DNA from 2 places in the Bacillus infantis NRRL B-14911 genome. Region 2 is predicted to be linked to the other one. Evidence: a T-box and tRNA genes for the amino acid it is inferred to sense, from the RefSeq annotation. Region 2 holds a T-box; the other holds one or more tRNA genes.

Region 1 (7,802 bases), 800 kb from region 2:
TAACAAGGTAGCCGTATCGGAAGGTGCGGCTGGATCACCTCCTTTCTAAGGAATATATACAAGACGTGACGCTCTTTGTTCGTTCAGTTTTGAGAGTATAATCTCTCATTTTGTTCTTTGAAAACTAGATAATGTAATGAAGAAGACATTACCGAGTAATCGCCATTTTAGGTTTTCTCTCTTATAAATAAATAAGAGTTTAAAAACCGTGAGGGTGATGAGAAGCGAACAGGTCGAGGAATCGATTGAGGAAGCACCGGAGCGTATGTTTTGTATACGTGAGGATGCTGACGATTGAGATGACGAAGAGATGTGAAGCTTATCATCGGCCGAACAGGTTAAGTTAGAAAGGGCGCACGGTGGATGCCTTGGCACTAGGAGCCGATGAAGGACGGTACTAACACCGATATGCTTCGGGGAGCTGTAAGTAAGCTTTGATCCGGAGATTTCCGAATGGGGAAACCCTCCATCCGTAATGGGATGGAACCCTTGCCTGAATACATAGGGCATTGGAGGCAGACCCGGGGAACTGAAACATCTAAGTACCCGGAGGAAGAGAAAGCAAACGCGATTCCCTGAGTAGCGGCGAGCGAAACGGGATTAGCCCAAACCAGGAGGCTTGCCTCCTGGGGTTGTAGGACACTCTACACGGAGTTACAAAGGAACGGAGTAAATGAACAGGCATGGAAAGGCCGGCCATAGAGGGTAACAGCCCCGTAGTTGAAACTTCGTTCCCTCCAGAGTGGATCCTGAGTACGGCGGGACACGTGAAATCCCGTCGGAAGCAGGGAGGACCATCTCCCAAGGCTAAATACTCCCTAGTGACCGATAGTGAACCAGTACCGTGAGGGAAAGGTGAAAAGCACCCCGGAAGGGGAGTGAAACAGATCCTGAAACCGTGTGCCTACAAGTAGTCAAAGCCCTATGACCTTCAGGTCAGGGTAATGGCGTGCCTTTTGTAGAATGAACCGGCGAGTTACGATTACATGCGAGGTTAAGTTGAACAGACGGAGCCGCAGCGAAAGCGAGTCTGAATAGGGCGAATGAGTATGTGGTCGTAGACCCGAAACCAGGTGATCTACCCATGTCCAGGGTGAAGTCCAGGTAACACTGGATGGAGGCCCGAACCCACGCACGTTGAAAAGTGCGGGGATGAGGTGTGGGTAGCGGAGAAATTCCAATCGAACTTGGAGATAGCTGGTTCTCTCCGAAATAGCTTTAGGGCTAGCCTCATGTTGTAAGAGTCTTGGAGGTAGAGCACTGTTTGGACTAGGGGCCCCCATCGGGTTACCGAATTCAGACAAACTCCGAATGCCAAAGACTTATCCATGGGAGTCAGACTGCGAGTGATAAGATCCGTAGTCAAAAGGGAAACAGCCCAGACCACCAGCTAAGGTCCCAAAGTATACGTTAAGTGGAAAAGGATGTGGAGTTGCTTAGACAACCAGGATGTTGGCTTAGAAGCAGCCACCATTTAAAGAGTGCGTAATAGCTCACTGGTCGAGTGACTCCGCGCCGAAAATGTACCGGGGCTAAACGTATCACCGAAGCTGTGGGTGGACACCATCAGGTGTCCGCGGTAGGAGAGCGTTCTAAGTGCATCGAAGTCAGACCGCAAGGACTGGTGGAGCGCTTAGAAGTGAGAATGCCGGTATGAGTAGCGAAAGATGGGTGAGAATCCCATCCACCGAATGCCTAAGGTTTCCTGAGGAAGGCTCGTCCGCTCAGGGTTAGTCGGGACCTAAGCCGAGGCCGAAAGGCGTAGGCGATGGACAACAGGTTGATATTCCTGTACCACCTCTTTACCGTTTGAGCAATGGGGGGACGCAGGAGGATAGGGTAAGCGCGCTGTTGGATATGCGCGTCCAAGCAGTTAGGCTGCAAACGAGGCAAATCCCGTTTGCATCAGGCTGAGCTGTGACGGCGAGGGAAATTTAGTACCGAAGTTCCTGATTCCACACTGCCAAGAAAAGCCTCTAGCGAGGGAAAAGGTGCCCGTACCGCAAACCGACACAGGTAGGCGAGGAGAGAATCCTAAGGTGAGCGAGAGAACTCTCGTTAAGGAACTCGGCAAAATGACCCCGTAACTTCGGGAGAAGGGGTGCTTTTTAGGGTGAATAGCCCGGAAAAGCCGCAGTGAATAGGCCCAGGCGACTGTTTAGCAAAAACACAGGTCTCTGCGAAGCCGCAAGGCGAAGTATAGGGGCTGACGCCTGCCCGGTGCTGGAAGGTTAAGAGGAGGGGTTAGCGCAAGCGAAGCTCTGAATCGAAGCCCCAGTAAACGGCGGCCGTAACTATAACGGTCCTAAGGTAGCGAAATTCCTTGTCGGGTAAGTTCCGACCCGCACGAAAGGCGTAACGATCTGGGCACTGTCTCAACGAGAGACTCGGTGAAATTATAGTACCTGTGAAGATGCAGGTTACCCGCGACAGGACGGAAAGACCCCGTGGAGCTTTACTGCAGCCTGATATTGAATTTTGGTACAGCTTGTACAGGATAGGTAGGAGCCTTTGAAGCCGGAGCGCCAGCTTCGGTGGAGGCATTGGTGGGATACTACCCTGGCTGTATTGAAATTCTAACCCGCGCCCCTGATCGGGGCGGGAGACAGTGTCAGGCGGGCAGTTTGACTGGGGCGGTCGCCTCCTAAAAAGTAACGGAGGCGCCCAAAGGTTCCCTCAGAATGGTTGGAAATCATTCGCAGAGTGTAAAGGCACAAGGGAGCTTGACTGCGAGACCTACAAGTCGAGCAGGGACGAAAGTCGGGCTTAGTGATCCGGTGGTTCCGCATGGAAGGGCCATCGCTCAACGGATAAAAGCTACCCCGGGGATAACAGGCTTATCTCCCCCAAGAGTCCACATCGACGGGGAGGTTTGGCACCTCGATGTCGGCTCATCGCATCCTGGGGCTGTAGTCGGTCCCAAGGGTTGGGCTGTTCGCCCATTAAAGCGGTACGCGAGCTGGGTTCAGAACGTCGTGAGACAGTTCGGTCCCTATCCGTCGTGGGCGCAGGAAATTTGAGAGGAGCTGTCCTTAGTACGAGAGGACCGGGATGGACGCACCGCTGGTGTACCAGTTGTCTTGCCAAAGGCATCGCTGGGTAGCTATGTGCGGAAGGGATAAGTGCTGAAAGCATCTAAGCATGAAGCCCCCCTCGAGATGAGATTTCCCATAGCGTCAAGCTAGTAAGATCCCTGAAAGATGATCAGGTTGATAGGTCTGAGGTGGAAGCGTGGTGACACGTGGAGCTGACAGATACTAATAGATCGAGGACTTAACCACATTTGATTGCTTTGTAATTCTTCTTCTGCATTATCTAGTTTTGAGGGAATAAAATTTAAAAATTCTCTTGCAAAATAATAAAAAGACGGTATAATAATACTTGTCTTGAAAAAATAGTCTGGTGGCGATAGCGAGAAGGTCACACCCGTTCCCATACCGAACACGGAAGTTAAGCTTCTCAGCGCCGATGGTAGTTGGAGGTTCTCCTCCTGTGAGAGTAGGACGCTGCCGGGCGAAAGTATTCTAATATACTATCATTCCGCAGTAGCTCAGTGGTAGAGCATTCGGCTGTTAACCGAACGGTCGTAGGTTCGAATCCTACCTGCGGAGCCAATTATGGAGAGCTGTCCGAGTGGCCGAAGGAGCACGATTGGAAATCGTGTAGGCGGTTTATAGCTGTCTCAAGGGTTCAAATCCCTTGCTCTCCGCCATTTAAATTATATAATGGCCCCTTGGTCAAGCGGTTAAGACACCGCCCTTTCACGGCGGTAACACGGGTTCGAATCCCGTAGGGGTCACCATTTCGGAGGATTAGCTCAGCTGGGAGAGCATCTGCCTTACAAGCAGAGGGTCGGCGGTTCGATCCCGTCATCCTCCACCATTATAACTTTTTATTGTCGCGGGGTGGAGCAGTCCGGTAGCTCGTCGGGCTCATAACCCGAAGGTCGCAGGTTCAAATCCTGCCCCCGCAATCTGGTCCTGTGGTGTAGCGACGAGCGACACTGCAATGAATATGCTGCGAGTTGCCTCAACGGATTTGCTTCCTTGAGTCATCTGGAAGAGGAAGAGTCAGTCCTGCAGGCTTCTCGGGCATAATCAAGACCCAAATTTATAAAATGGTCCCGTGGTGTAGCGGTTAACATGCCTGCCTGTCACGCAGGAGATCGCGGGTTCGATTCCCGTCGGGACCGCCATTTAAATTTAATTAGGCTCAGTAGCTCAGTCGGTAGAGCAGATTGCTACCTTCATTGAACAGCTCCTGCGGCAATCTGTGAGGAAGTTCGTAAGAACTGACGAACAAAGGACTTAAAGTATAAAAGGTTTTGGATGAAAATTTTATTATGGCTCAGTAGCTCAGTCGGTAGAGCAAAGGACTGAAAATCCTTGTGTCGGCGGTTCGATTCCGTCCTGAGCCACCATTGTTTGTAAGCCGGTTTAGCTCAATTGGTAGAGCAACTGACTTGTAATCAGTAGGTTGGGGGTTCAAGTCCTCTAGCCGGCACCACCTTAACGTGGAGGGGTAGCGAAGTGGCTAAACGCGGCGGACTGTAAATCCGCTCCCTCAGGGTTCGGCGGTTCGAATCCGTCCCCCTCCACCATTCATACAGGGGTATAGTTTAAAGGTAGAACAGAGGTCTCCAAAACCTCCAGTGTGGGTTCGATTCCTACTACCCCTGCCAATTTTATTATGGCGATTGTGGCGAAGTGGTTAACGCATCGGATTGTGGTTCCGACATTCGTGGGTTCGATTCCCATCAGTCGCCCCATTTTTTAATCACAATATTGCATTCTATGCATATCATATTATTGGGCTATAGCCAAGCGGTAAGGCAACGGACTTTGACTCCGTCATGCGTTGGTTCGAATCCAGCTAGCCCAGCCATTTGCGGAAGTAGTTCAGTGGTAGAACATCACCTTGCCAAGGTGGGGGTCGCGGGTTCGAATCCCGTCTTCCGCTCCAAACGTTCTGGCGGCATAGCCAAGAGGTAAGGCAGAGGTCTGCAAAACCTTTATCACCGGTTCGATTCCGGTTGCCGCCTCCATTCCAATTACAGGAAATGGAGAATGAACGATAAATTAAATGATATGCCGGTGTGGCGGAATTGGCAGACGCGCACGACTCAAAATCGTGTTCCTTCTGGAGTGCCGGTTCGACCCCGGCCACCGGTATCATTTTCTTTTTATACAGGGTTTCCTGTTTTTATTTTTGAAAAGGCATCGACAAATTTCAGCAATTTTCGATGCGGGTGTAGTTTAATGGTAAAACCTCAGCCTTCCAAGCTGATGTCGTGGGTTCGATTCCCATCACCCGCTCCATACATAATTTCATCAACGCAGTGTTTCGTTTTCAGAAAACGAAGCATTGCGTTTTTTCTTTGTCTTGATCCCGATAAGGCATGACCCGTGGGTTACGGTAAGATGTCAGCCAGTCTTTCTTCTCTATGAAGAAGTCAAAATTTTCCCCCTCTTTTGGTCAATTATGTTGCCCCTTTTTATTTGATAGCCTCCTATAATAAAAGAAAGCGATTACAAAAGGCGGTGAGAGTAAAATTGGATGCAAAAACAGAGTTGGCTCCCATAAAGGCGGACGCTGTAACAAAGAGAACAAGCAAAAGAAAAGCACGTCTTCGAAGTATATTAATTTATGCGGCTTTTACCGGACCGGCCATTTTATTCTTTGTCCTTATTCAGGTGATACCATTCCTTATGGGTTTATATTATTCCTTTACCTCATGGAATGGTGTAAGCTCAGCTGTCGAATGGGTCGGGCTGCAAAACTATATCAAAATTTTCAAGGATGATCCGAACTTTTTCCAATCTTTCTTGTTTACAACCAAGTTCATGCTGGCCTCAGTAGTTATCAGCAATTTAATTGGATTTGGACTTGCCCTGCTACTTAACGCGGCCTTGAAGACACGGAATATTCTCAGAACCGTCTTCTTTATACCGAATGTAATTGGAGGACTGCTGCTTGGGTTCATCTGGCAGTTTATCTTTGTCAAAGCGTTTGCTTCCATCGGAAATTTGACTGGCCTGGCGTTTTTCAAGCTTGCCTGGCTGGGGGATGAGACTACAGCATTTTGGGGAATTGTCATTGTGTTTGCATGGCAGGTGAGCGGCTATATGATGGTGATTTATATCGCAGCCCTGCAGGGAGTGGACCATTCCCTTCTTGAGGCGGCAAGGATTGACGGGGCTTCAAACTGGACGCTTCTTACCCGCATCATTATACCGCTGATCATTCCGGCTTTCACTATTTGTTTCTTTTTGACTATATCAATGGCCTTTAAGATCTTTGATTTAAATCTTTCTCTTACAAATGGGGGACCGTTTAATTCAACACAGTCTGTAGCCATCAACATTTATCAGGAGGCTTTCCAAAATAACCGCTATGGTCTCGGGACGGCCAAATCGATTCTTTTCTTTCTGATTGTCGCCGTGTTTACATCGGTTCAGGTAATTATGACGAAAAGGAAGGAGGTTGAAGCCTGATGAATCGCAAGTATACAGGAAGGACGTTTCTGCTGGAGATAATCGGCATCATTCTTGGGCTGATTTTTCTGATCCCCTTCTATTTTGTGGCGGTTAATTCAGTCAAAAGCTTTGCTGAAATCTTATTGGATGCAGCTGCTTTTCCAAAGGAAGTGTTATTTGCTAATTATTCGAAGGTTTGGGAAATCATTAATTTTCCAAGGGCATTCTGGAATTCACTGATCATTACTGTGCTCAGCAATATTGGCCTGGTAATCATCAGTTCAATGGCTGCATGGAAAATGGTGAGGACTCCCGGGCGCTTCAGCAAGATTCTGTTTATCCTTTTTGTCTCAGCAATGGTCATTCCCTTTCAGACGGTTATGATCCCGCTTATGAAGCTCGGAGGCGCCCTGAATATGACGAACAGCATTCCCGGACTGATTATGATGTATTTCGGGTTTGGCGTTCCTCTTTCCCTGTTCCTTTACCATGGATTTGTCAAAACGGTTCCAAGGGAGATAGAAGAGTCGGCGCTGATTGATGGGTGCAGCCAGTTCGGGGTTTTTTGGAGGATCGTTTTCCCGCTTTTAAAGCCGATTACAGTGACGGTTGTCATCCTTAATACCTTATGGATCTGGAACGATTTCCTTCTTCCGCTCCTGGTGCTGCAGGATGCCGAGCTGAGAACAATCCCGCTCGCCACCAGCTCCTTCTTTGCCCAATATACAAAACAGTGGGATATGGGCCTGGCAGCGCTTGTACTTGGCATTACGCCGGTCATCATCTTCTTCCTGTTCCTGCAGAAGCATATTATTAAAGGCATAGCATCAGGCTCCATCAAATAGATATCAAATTTTAGCGGCGGCTAGAATGTACCGCTAAAATGATATATAAATAGAATTCAAGGAGGTCAATGACAATGAAACGCTTATTGCTTATTTGCCTGTCCCTGCTTTTCACATTCGGGATTTTGGCCGGCTGTTCGTCAGGAAGCACTTCTGGAACTGATGATAAAGAGGGGACAAAGGATACCGGGGAAGAGACGGTTACTCTCAACCTGTTCCAATTTAAAGTTGAAATTGCCGACCAGCTTCAGGAGATGATCACTGAGTTCGAAGCCGAGCATCCCAATATCAAAGTAAAGCTGGAAACTGTTGGCGGCGGTGCCGATTACGGTGCTGCGCTGAAAGCGAAATTTGCTTCTGGCGAACAGCCGGATATTTTCAACAATGGCGGCTTTAAAGAACTGGAACTGTGGAAGGAGCATCTGGCCGACCTATCCAATGAGCCATGGGTTGAGCATCTTCTCCCGATCGGCAAAGTGCC
Region 2 (7,802 bases):
CTCCAGTACTTGTTCGCTGCCACCATCCTGACCGGGATCATTCAGCTGCTGCTGGGTGTCTTTAAGCTGGCCAGGTTTATGAAATTCATTCCAAGGTCCGTGATGATCGGATTTGTGAATGCGCTCGCCATCTTGATTTTTATGGCGCAGCTTGAACAGTTTGTCGATGCTACATGGGTCATGTATGCCATGGTAGCCGGTGCGCTTGCGATCATTTATTTGTTTCCGCGCATGACAAAGGCTGTCCCATCGCCGCTTGTTGCCATTATTGTCATTTCTATCATTGCGATAACGACAGGTTCGGATGTACGGACAGTAGGAGACATGGGAGAGCTGACAAGAAAGCTTCCGGTCTTCCTGATTCCGGATATCCCGCTGAACCTGGAAACACTGAAGATTATTTTCCCTTATTCCCTCGGACTGGCCATTGTCGGCCTGCTTGAGTCACTTTTGACTGCTTCCATTGTCGATGATATGACCGACACGGAAAGCAACAAAAACCGTGAAGCCAGAGGGCAGGGGATTGCCAATATCATTAATGGATTTTTCGGCGGGATGGCCGGCTGTGCGATGATTGGCCAATCCGTCATTAATGTGAAGTCAGGGGGCCGGGGAAGGTTATCTACCTTGACAGCCGGTGTGTTCCTGATGTTCCTGATTCTCGTTCTCGGCGACCTGGTTGTCCAGATTCCGATGGCTGCGCTAGTAGGAGTCATGATTATGGTATCCATTGGTACATTTGACTGGACTTCTCTCCGCAATATGGCAAAGGTTCCTGCCACGGACTCCATTGTCATGGTCGTAACCGTTGTAACAGTTGTCTTCACTCATGACCTGTCTAAAGGCGTGTTTGCTGGGGTGCTCCTCAGTGCAATATTCTTCGTTGCCAAAATCTCAAAGGTAAAGGTGTCGACGATCCTGGATGAAAAAGCAGGAAAACGCACCTATAAAGTGACAGGACAACTGTTCTTCGCTTCTGTTACTGATTTTGCCGGCAGTTTTAATTTGAAGGAAACGGCGAAGGAAGTAGTCATCGATCTCTCTGAAGCACATGTCTGGGATGACTCTGCTGTAGCTGCCATTGATAAAATTGTGATGAAGCTCCGCGAAAATGGAACAAGCGTCCAGCTGATCGGCCTCAATGAGCCGAGCCTGCATCTGGTTGATAAGCTGGCTGTCCACAAACAGGAAGGCGCAAAGCTTTCCGGCCATTAATATAGAAAAAGGGAAGATATCCTAAACGGTGTCTTCCCTTTTTTTATTTTATACCTTTTTTATCCTGGCGAATTTCCTCTTTCCAACTTGCAGGATCAGCTCTGCCTGCAAAGAAACCTTCGTGTTAATGTCTTCAGCCTTTTCGCCATTCATCCTGACACCGCCGTTTAGAACCATCCATCTGGCTTCGCTTCTGGAAGGGAAGAAGCCGGCAAACATCAGCAATTCCAGCAGATCGGGCTCATCACTGCCATCCCATGTAAGGGCAGGCATGTCTTCCGGCATGGAGCCCTGCTGGAACACGCTTTTGAAATGGTCTTCCGCCTTTTCGGCAGCCTCATGTCCGTGGTACATGCTGACAATGGTTCTGGCAAGCTGCATTTTAGCATCGCGGGGATGAAGTGACCCTTCTTCAAGCTTTTCCTGGATGGACATCTTCTCAGCAAGAGGCAGGCTTGTAGCAAGGCGGAAGTATTTCTCCATCAGTTCATCTGGAATCGACATGGCTTTACCGTACATATCCTCCGGCTTTTCGTCCACCCCGATGTAATTGTTCTTGGACTTTGACATTTTCTCTTTTCCATCGAGCCCTTCCAAAAGAGGAACAAGGATTACCACTTGTTTTTCTTTGCCATAGTGCTCCTGTAAATGCCTTCCCATGAGGACATTGAAATGCTGGTCATTGCCGCCGAGTTCAATATCGCTTTCGAGCATTACTGAATCATAGCCCTGCATGAGCGGGTAGAAAAACTCATGGAGAGAAATGGGCTTCCCTGCCCCAAGCCGTTCAGAAAAATCATTCCGCTCGAGCAGGCGGGCGACTGTGATTTTGCCGGCCAGCTCGATGACATCCTGGAGATGAAGGGCAGACAGCCACTTGGAATTATAATGAAGCTCGGCCTTGCCCATATCAAGCACTTTGCCGAATTGCTCGAAGTAGGTTTCCGCATTATGCTTCACCTCTTCGTCATTCAGCTGTTTTCTTGCTGCAGATTTTCCGGTGGGATCCCCGATTTTTCCGGTAAAGTCGCCGATGATCAGCTGGATGGTATGGCCATTTTCCTGGAATTGCTTCAGCTTGTTCAATACGACAGTATGGCCCAGGTGGACGTCAGGTGCGGACGGATCAAGCCCGAGCTTCACCTTCAGCGGCTTGCCGAGGAAGAGTGATTTGGCGATCTTATTTTTCAGCTCCTGAAGAGGCACCACATCCTGAGTGCCGCTGGTATAAAGCTGATATTGCCTTTCAAGCTCCTTTTTCTGGTCGGGGTTCAGCTTTTCTATAAAATTCTCCACGATATATCCTCCTTATGTTTTTTTTGTTTGCGGCACTTCCTGATGAGTTTTGAACGCACAAAAAAACCACATCCCTGTAAAAAGGGACGTGGTTTTGCACGCGGTACCACCCTTGTTGAAGACACTTGTCTTCCGCTCGTTCGGATAACGGACCGTCCGTCCTTTGCTACTTCATGTTTCACAAAGAATGTTCAAGGAGGTAATTCACGTTTGCTTTTGTACCGGTTCGCACCAAACACCGGCTCTCTTCAAACAGGGAAGCAAACCCTACTGATTCCTGTCATAACTCATCTATTAGTTTCTGTTTACTGAATGTTAGAAACAGTTTAGATGATTATCCAGGAGATGTCAAAAGTAATTTTCAGGCTAAACAGCTTTTGCTTCATTTTTGAGCGGAACGGCTTTCTTTCCGCTTGCTTTGTCTGCCAGAATTGTGATGGCGCCGTCGCCTGTTACGTTGCAGGCAGTGCCAAAGCTGTCCTGGGCAAGATAGAGGGCAATCATCAAAGCGGTCATTGTCCCATTAAAGCCAAGCATAGATTCCAGCAGGCCGAGGGCAGCCATGACAGCGCCCCCGGGAACGCCTGGAGCGGCAATCATCGTGATCCCGAGCATCATGATAAACGGGAACATCTGCCCGAAGGATACTGCTTCACCCTGGAGCATAAGAACCGCAATGGAACAGCTCACTAGTGTGATGGTGCTCCCGGATAAATGGATCGTTGCCAGTAACGGCACAGCGAAATCTGCTGTCTTTTCCCGAGCGCCCAGCTTTTTAACCTGTTTCAGCGTGACAGGGATTGTTGAGGCAGAAGACTGGGTCCCGAGCGCAGTGAAATAAGCAGGAAGCATGGACTTCAGCAGGTAGAAAGGATTCTTCCGGGCGGCAGCCCCTGCCGCTGTGTACTGCAAAAGCAGGAAAAGGAAATGAAGGGCAATAATCATGATAAATACTTTTGCGAATACACTGATGATGCTTCCAACCTGTCCGCCGTGCGTCATATTAGCAAAGATCCCAAAGATATGGAATGGCAGCAAAGGGATAATGATTTTTTCGATTAGCATTTCAATGATAGTGCGGAAATCATCCATCACGTCCTGCAAAGCATTGCTTTTCAGGCCGGCAAGTCCAAGCCCGATTGTGAAAGCAAGCAGCAGTGCTGTCATAACGCCCATGACCGGCGGCATGTCCACCTGGAAAAAAGGAGCAGCGAGTGCTTCTTCCGGATTCCCGAATTCTTTTAAGCTCTGATTCTTAAGCAGGGCAGGGTACAGGCTGACAGCGGCAAAATAGGCGGCTGTCCCTGCAGCGATGGTAGAGGCATAAGCAAACCCTGTTGTAATGCCGAGAAGCTTGCCGGCACCTTTTCCCATTGTCCCGATGCCGGGAGCAATGAACCCGATGATGATTAAAGGGATAGCAAAGCCGAGAAAGTTTCCGAACAGGCTGTTGAATGTAGCGAACAGCCTGATGGCTCCTTCGGGTGAAAAAGAACCAATTAAAATGCCTAAAGCTATTGCAAGAATAATTCTGGGGAGTAGTCCTAGCTGTTTCATTGTTGTCCTCCTTAAAAACACATTTGTTTGTATAACGTGGATTATACAGTCGTAAACCTTTCTTGTTAAGTGGGAATTTTTAAAAGAAAATAAATAAAAATATTCTATAAATTCAAACTATATCACCTGGAATGCTATTTGAGAATAATACCTAAGAACCAGTTATCCAGGGGGATGGGGGAATTAGGGTTAATGGTGGCAGATGGGCATAGGAAATCATACATATATAGAAAGCAGGGCAGACTGGGAAAGAAAAAAATTCCTGCAAATAACAATAGTCAATCACGCCTTTTTCGCTTTTGGAGTGGTAAAATGAAACATGTGATTGAATAAATGGAGGGTTCCTTTTGATGAAAAAGAAGCTTGGATTATTATACGGCGGAAAATCCGCAGAGCATAAAGTATCAATGCAGACGGCTCTTGCTGTCATTAAAGCCTTGGATTTGGAGAAATTCGATATATATCCTGTTTACATAACCGAGGAAGGGGAATGGGTGAAGGGCCCGATGCTCGAAGCACCGGCTGAAAGCGTCAAGCAGCTGGAGTTCTCACAGGGAGAGGCTATGTCGCCTGCAGCCCTGGCACCGGCTATGTTCAAGTCAGCTGAAGAAAGCAGCTTTGACGTTATCTTTCCGCTCCTTCACGGTCCGAATGGCGAAGACGGCACGGTTCAGGGGATGCTTGAGCTCCTTAACCTTCCATATGTCGGCAATGGCGTGCTTGCCTCATCTGCAGGCATGGATAAAGTCATCATGAAGAATATCTTTGCCCAGGCTGGCCTGCCTCAGGTCAACTATGTATGGTTCGTCCGCAGCGAATGGCAAAAGGCTGGGGAAACAGCTTATGAGAAAGTGGAAGAAGAACTTGGCTATCCTTGCTTTGTCAAGCCGGCCAATCTTGGATCGAGTGTAGGAATCAGCAAATGCACAAATCGTGAAGAATTGGCAGCAGCTTTTGAAGAAGCATTCCAGTTCGACCGGAAGATCATTGTGGAGGAAGGCGTAACAGCGAGGGAAATTGAACTCGGCGTGCTTGGGAACGATGAGCCGGAGTGTTCGGTGGCCGGCGAAATCGTACCGAAAAAAGATTTCTATGATTATAAAGCCAAGTATGAGGATGGCGATACAGCCATGATCATTCCTGCTGAAATTACAGAAGAGGAATACAGCACACTGAACGAGATGTCGATCAGGGCTTTCAAAGCACTTGACTGCTCCGGACTCGTAAGGGCAGACTTCTTCCTGACGCGTGACGGCAAGGTCATGATCAATGAGGTCAATACAATGCCTGGCTTTACGCCGTTCAGCATGTTCCCGCTTCTTTGGAAGCATACAGGCGTGGAATATCCGCAGCTGATTGAAAGGCTTGTGAACCTGGCGATTGAAAGGCATACGGAGAAACAAAGCATCAAACATACAATGTGAAGTGATAAATGATAGAGGCACGGCTATGTGGCCGTGTCCCTTTTTCTATTAGTAGAACAGTTAGGAGGCGCAAAAAATGATTCAACGTACAATCGCTCAGATTGCCGGGATGATCCCCGTTTTAAATGACCACTCGGCTTTTTCAGACATCAGCATCAAAGGAGTATCTATAAATTCAAGGACAATGGAGCCCGGCAACCTGTTTGTTCCTTTCAAGGGTGAACACACCGATGGACACCGTTTTGTGGAGGATGCCCTTCGAAAGGGGGCGGCTGCTGCACTATGGCAGCAGGATGTTCCGAATCCGCCGCTTCACCTGCCGATCCTTGTTGTAGAGGACACGCTCAAGGCAGTGCAGCAGCTGTCAGAAGCTTACCGGAATGAGCTGGATATTAAGGTGGCCGGGATAACAGGCAGCAATGGAAAGACGACAGTGAAGGATATGACTGCCCGTCTTCTATCATTAAGATACAAGGTCCAAAAAACAGAGGGGAATTATAATAACCATCTTGGCCTGCCCCTTACCTTACTATCTTTGGAGGAAGATACTGAGGTTGCGGTCCTTGAAATGGGAATGAGCGGCTTTGGGGAGATTGAGTTCCTGACAAAGCTTGCCCGTCCGGATGTTGTCATGATTACAAACATCGGGGAATCCCATCTCCAGGATCTCGGCTCAAGAGCTGGTATTGCAAAGGCCAAGCTTGAAATCATCGAGGGCCTGAAGGATGATGGCATGATCATTTATCATGGGGATGAGCCCCTTCTAAAAGACAGGCTAAACGGCTACAGCGGTCCGGCGAAAGTCCGCTCGTTCGGCAAAGGCCAATCCAACAGCATCTATCCTGTGCGGATCGACCAGGAAGAGAAGGGGAGCGTTTTTCAGGCGAACCTTTCAGATATGGAATACCATTTGCCTGTGCTCGGTGTCCATAATGTTATGAATGCTCTCTGTGCCATGGAGGCTGCCCATTTTCTCGGAATCCCTTACGAGCAGATGAATGAAGGATTTGCTTCCTTGAAGCTGACAGCGATGAGGATGGAGCTTTCGGAAGGATGCAAAGGCGAAAAGGTCATCAATGATGCCTATAATGCCAGCCCGACTTCAATGAGAGCGGCAATTGATCTCGTGTCAGAGCTTTCAGGCTATAGCATAAAGGTGCTTGTGCTGGCTGATATGCTTGAGCTTGGAGATGATGAAGTGAGATTTCACCGCGAGATTGGCCAAGCGATCGACCCGGAAAAGATTGATTATGTGTTAACGTTCGGATCTCTCGGCCGCGTTATTGCGGAAGGGGCACAAGAGGTGTTTTCAGAGGAACGAGTTTTTGCTTTTTCTGAGAAAGGCCCATTGATCGAAAAGCTGCAGAGCCTGACGAATGCAGAAACAATTGTGCTGTTTAAAGGCTCCAGGGGCATGAAGCTGGAAGAAGCAGCTGAAGCACTAAAATAGGTTGATGGCATAAGGAAAAAAATCCCTGTTTCACATGAAACAGGGATTTTCTTATAACTATATCGGTCAGAGACGCAAAAGCTGGGCAATGGCCAATACCGCGCCAATGGCTATTGGAGAAGCAGTCAGAAGTGTTATGCTTCCTCCTTTATTAATATAGTTTTCGAGTGGATTAACCGCAGGGGATGCCAAAAAATAGAGAATTCTGTCGAATTTACTTTTTTTCCTGGAGATTTCCGGTATGTTTACATGGTAGGACTCCAGATGCATTTTTAAAAGCGGTTCCTGTTTTAATAATTCTTCTGCCTCATTTGGTTTTTCTTTGTTCAATCTCATCCACCTCCAGGACAGTTTTCAATGTTTTTATGGCATGATGGAGCCTTGACTTCACCGTGCCGACAGGGATGCCCACAACCTCTGCAATCTCTGCCTGAGGCATATCATGATAATAGCTTAGAATAATGACTGCCCTCTGTGCCTCAGGGAGGCTGGCGATGGCTTCCCGGACTGTCATTTTATCTGCCTGGTCCACCTGCCCTTCTGTTGAGGGGAGCAGGAAGGGCAGTAGCTTCTGCCATTTTTTCCGTCTATTCAGCTTGGTGATCATTAGATGGTAAGCGATTTGAAAAAGATAGGTTTTAACGCCTGCCTTCTTTGGGTCAAAGCTTGATTTTGACTGGTGGAGCTTCAGGAAAGCGTCCTGGACAAGATCGATGCTGAGCTGCTCCTCTTTCGTGAAGCGGAACAGAAAAGCATATAAGGGAGATTTAAGCGAAAGGTAAAGCTGGTCAAATGCCTCTTCGCTCCCGTCCTGGAAGGCTATCATAAATTGATTGGCCTTTCCGGCTTGATCAGTCATT

Evidence for each region. The T-box of region 2 lies ahead of tyrS (tyrosine--tRNA ligase). A T-box ahead of a tRNA ligase gene usually reads a tRNA of that ligase, here a tRNA-Tyr.
Region 1: it encodes a tRNA-Tyr, which carries the amino acid that the T-box ahead of tyrS (tyrosine--tRNA ligase) is inferred to sense. The anticodon was not compared.

What each region holds. Positions count from the first base shown of each region.
Region 1 is NC_022524.1:1,035,555-1,043,356, forward strand. It holds rRNA gene N288_RS05440 (16S ribosomal RNA) at 1-45, shown strand, start outside; rRNA gene N288_RS05445 (23S ribosomal RNA) at 337-3,281, shown strand; rRNA gene rrf (5S ribosomal RNA) at 3,399-3,515, shown strand; tRNA gene N288_RS05455 (tRNA-Asn) at 3,540-3,614, shown strand; tRNA gene N288_RS05460 (tRNA-Ser) at 3,620-3,712, shown strand; tRNA gene N288_RS05465 (tRNA-Glu) at 3,728-3,802, shown strand; tRNA gene N288_RS05470 (tRNA-Val) at 3,807-3,882, shown strand; tRNA gene N288_RS05475 (tRNA-Met) at 3,900-3,973, shown strand; tRNA gene N288_RS05480 (tRNA-Asp) at 4,120-4,195, shown strand; tRNA gene N288_RS05485 (tRNA-Phe) at 4,345-4,420, shown strand; tRNA gene N288_RS05490 (tRNA-Thr) at 4,431-4,506, shown strand; tRNA gene N288_RS05495 (tRNA-Tyr) at 4,516-4,600, shown strand; tRNA gene N288_RS05500 (tRNA-Trp) at 4,608-4,681, shown strand; tRNA gene N288_RS05505 (tRNA-His) at 4,693-4,768, shown strand; tRNA gene N288_RS05510 (tRNA-Gln) at 4,810-4,884, shown strand; tRNA gene N288_RS05515 (tRNA-Gly) at 4,888-4,962, shown strand; tRNA gene N288_RS05520 (tRNA-Cys) at 4,971-5,044, shown strand; tRNA gene N288_RS05525 (tRNA-Leu) at 5,090-5,171, shown strand; tRNA gene N288_RS05530 (tRNA-Gly) at 5,245-5,318, shown strand; gene N288_RS05535 (carbohydrate ABC transporter permease) at 5,553-6,494, shown strand; gene N288_RS05540 (carbohydrate ABC transporter permease) at 6,494-7,321, shown strand; gene N288_RS05545 (ABC transporter substrate-binding protein) at 7,396-7,802, shown strand, end outside.
Region 2 is NC_022524.1:238,131-245,932, forward strand. It holds gene N288_RS01365 (SulP family inorganic anion transporter) at 1-1,215, shown strand, start outside; gene tyrS (tyrosine--tRNA ligase) at 1,264-2,511, opposite strand; T-box leader at 2,591-2,804, opposite strand; gene N288_RS01375 (dicarboxylate/amino acid:cation symporter) at 2,878-4,068, opposite strand; gene N288_RS01380 (D-alanine--D-alanine ligase) at 4,419-5,492, shown strand; gene N288_RS01385 (UDP-N-acetylmuramoyl-tripeptide--D-alanyl-D-alanine ligase) at 5,569-6,942, shown strand; gene N288_RS01390 (hypothetical protein) at 7,009-7,272, opposite strand; gene N288_RS01395 (RNA polymerase sigma factor) at 7,250-7,768, opposite strand; gene N288_RS01400 (hypothetical protein) at 7,794-7,802, opposite strand, start outside.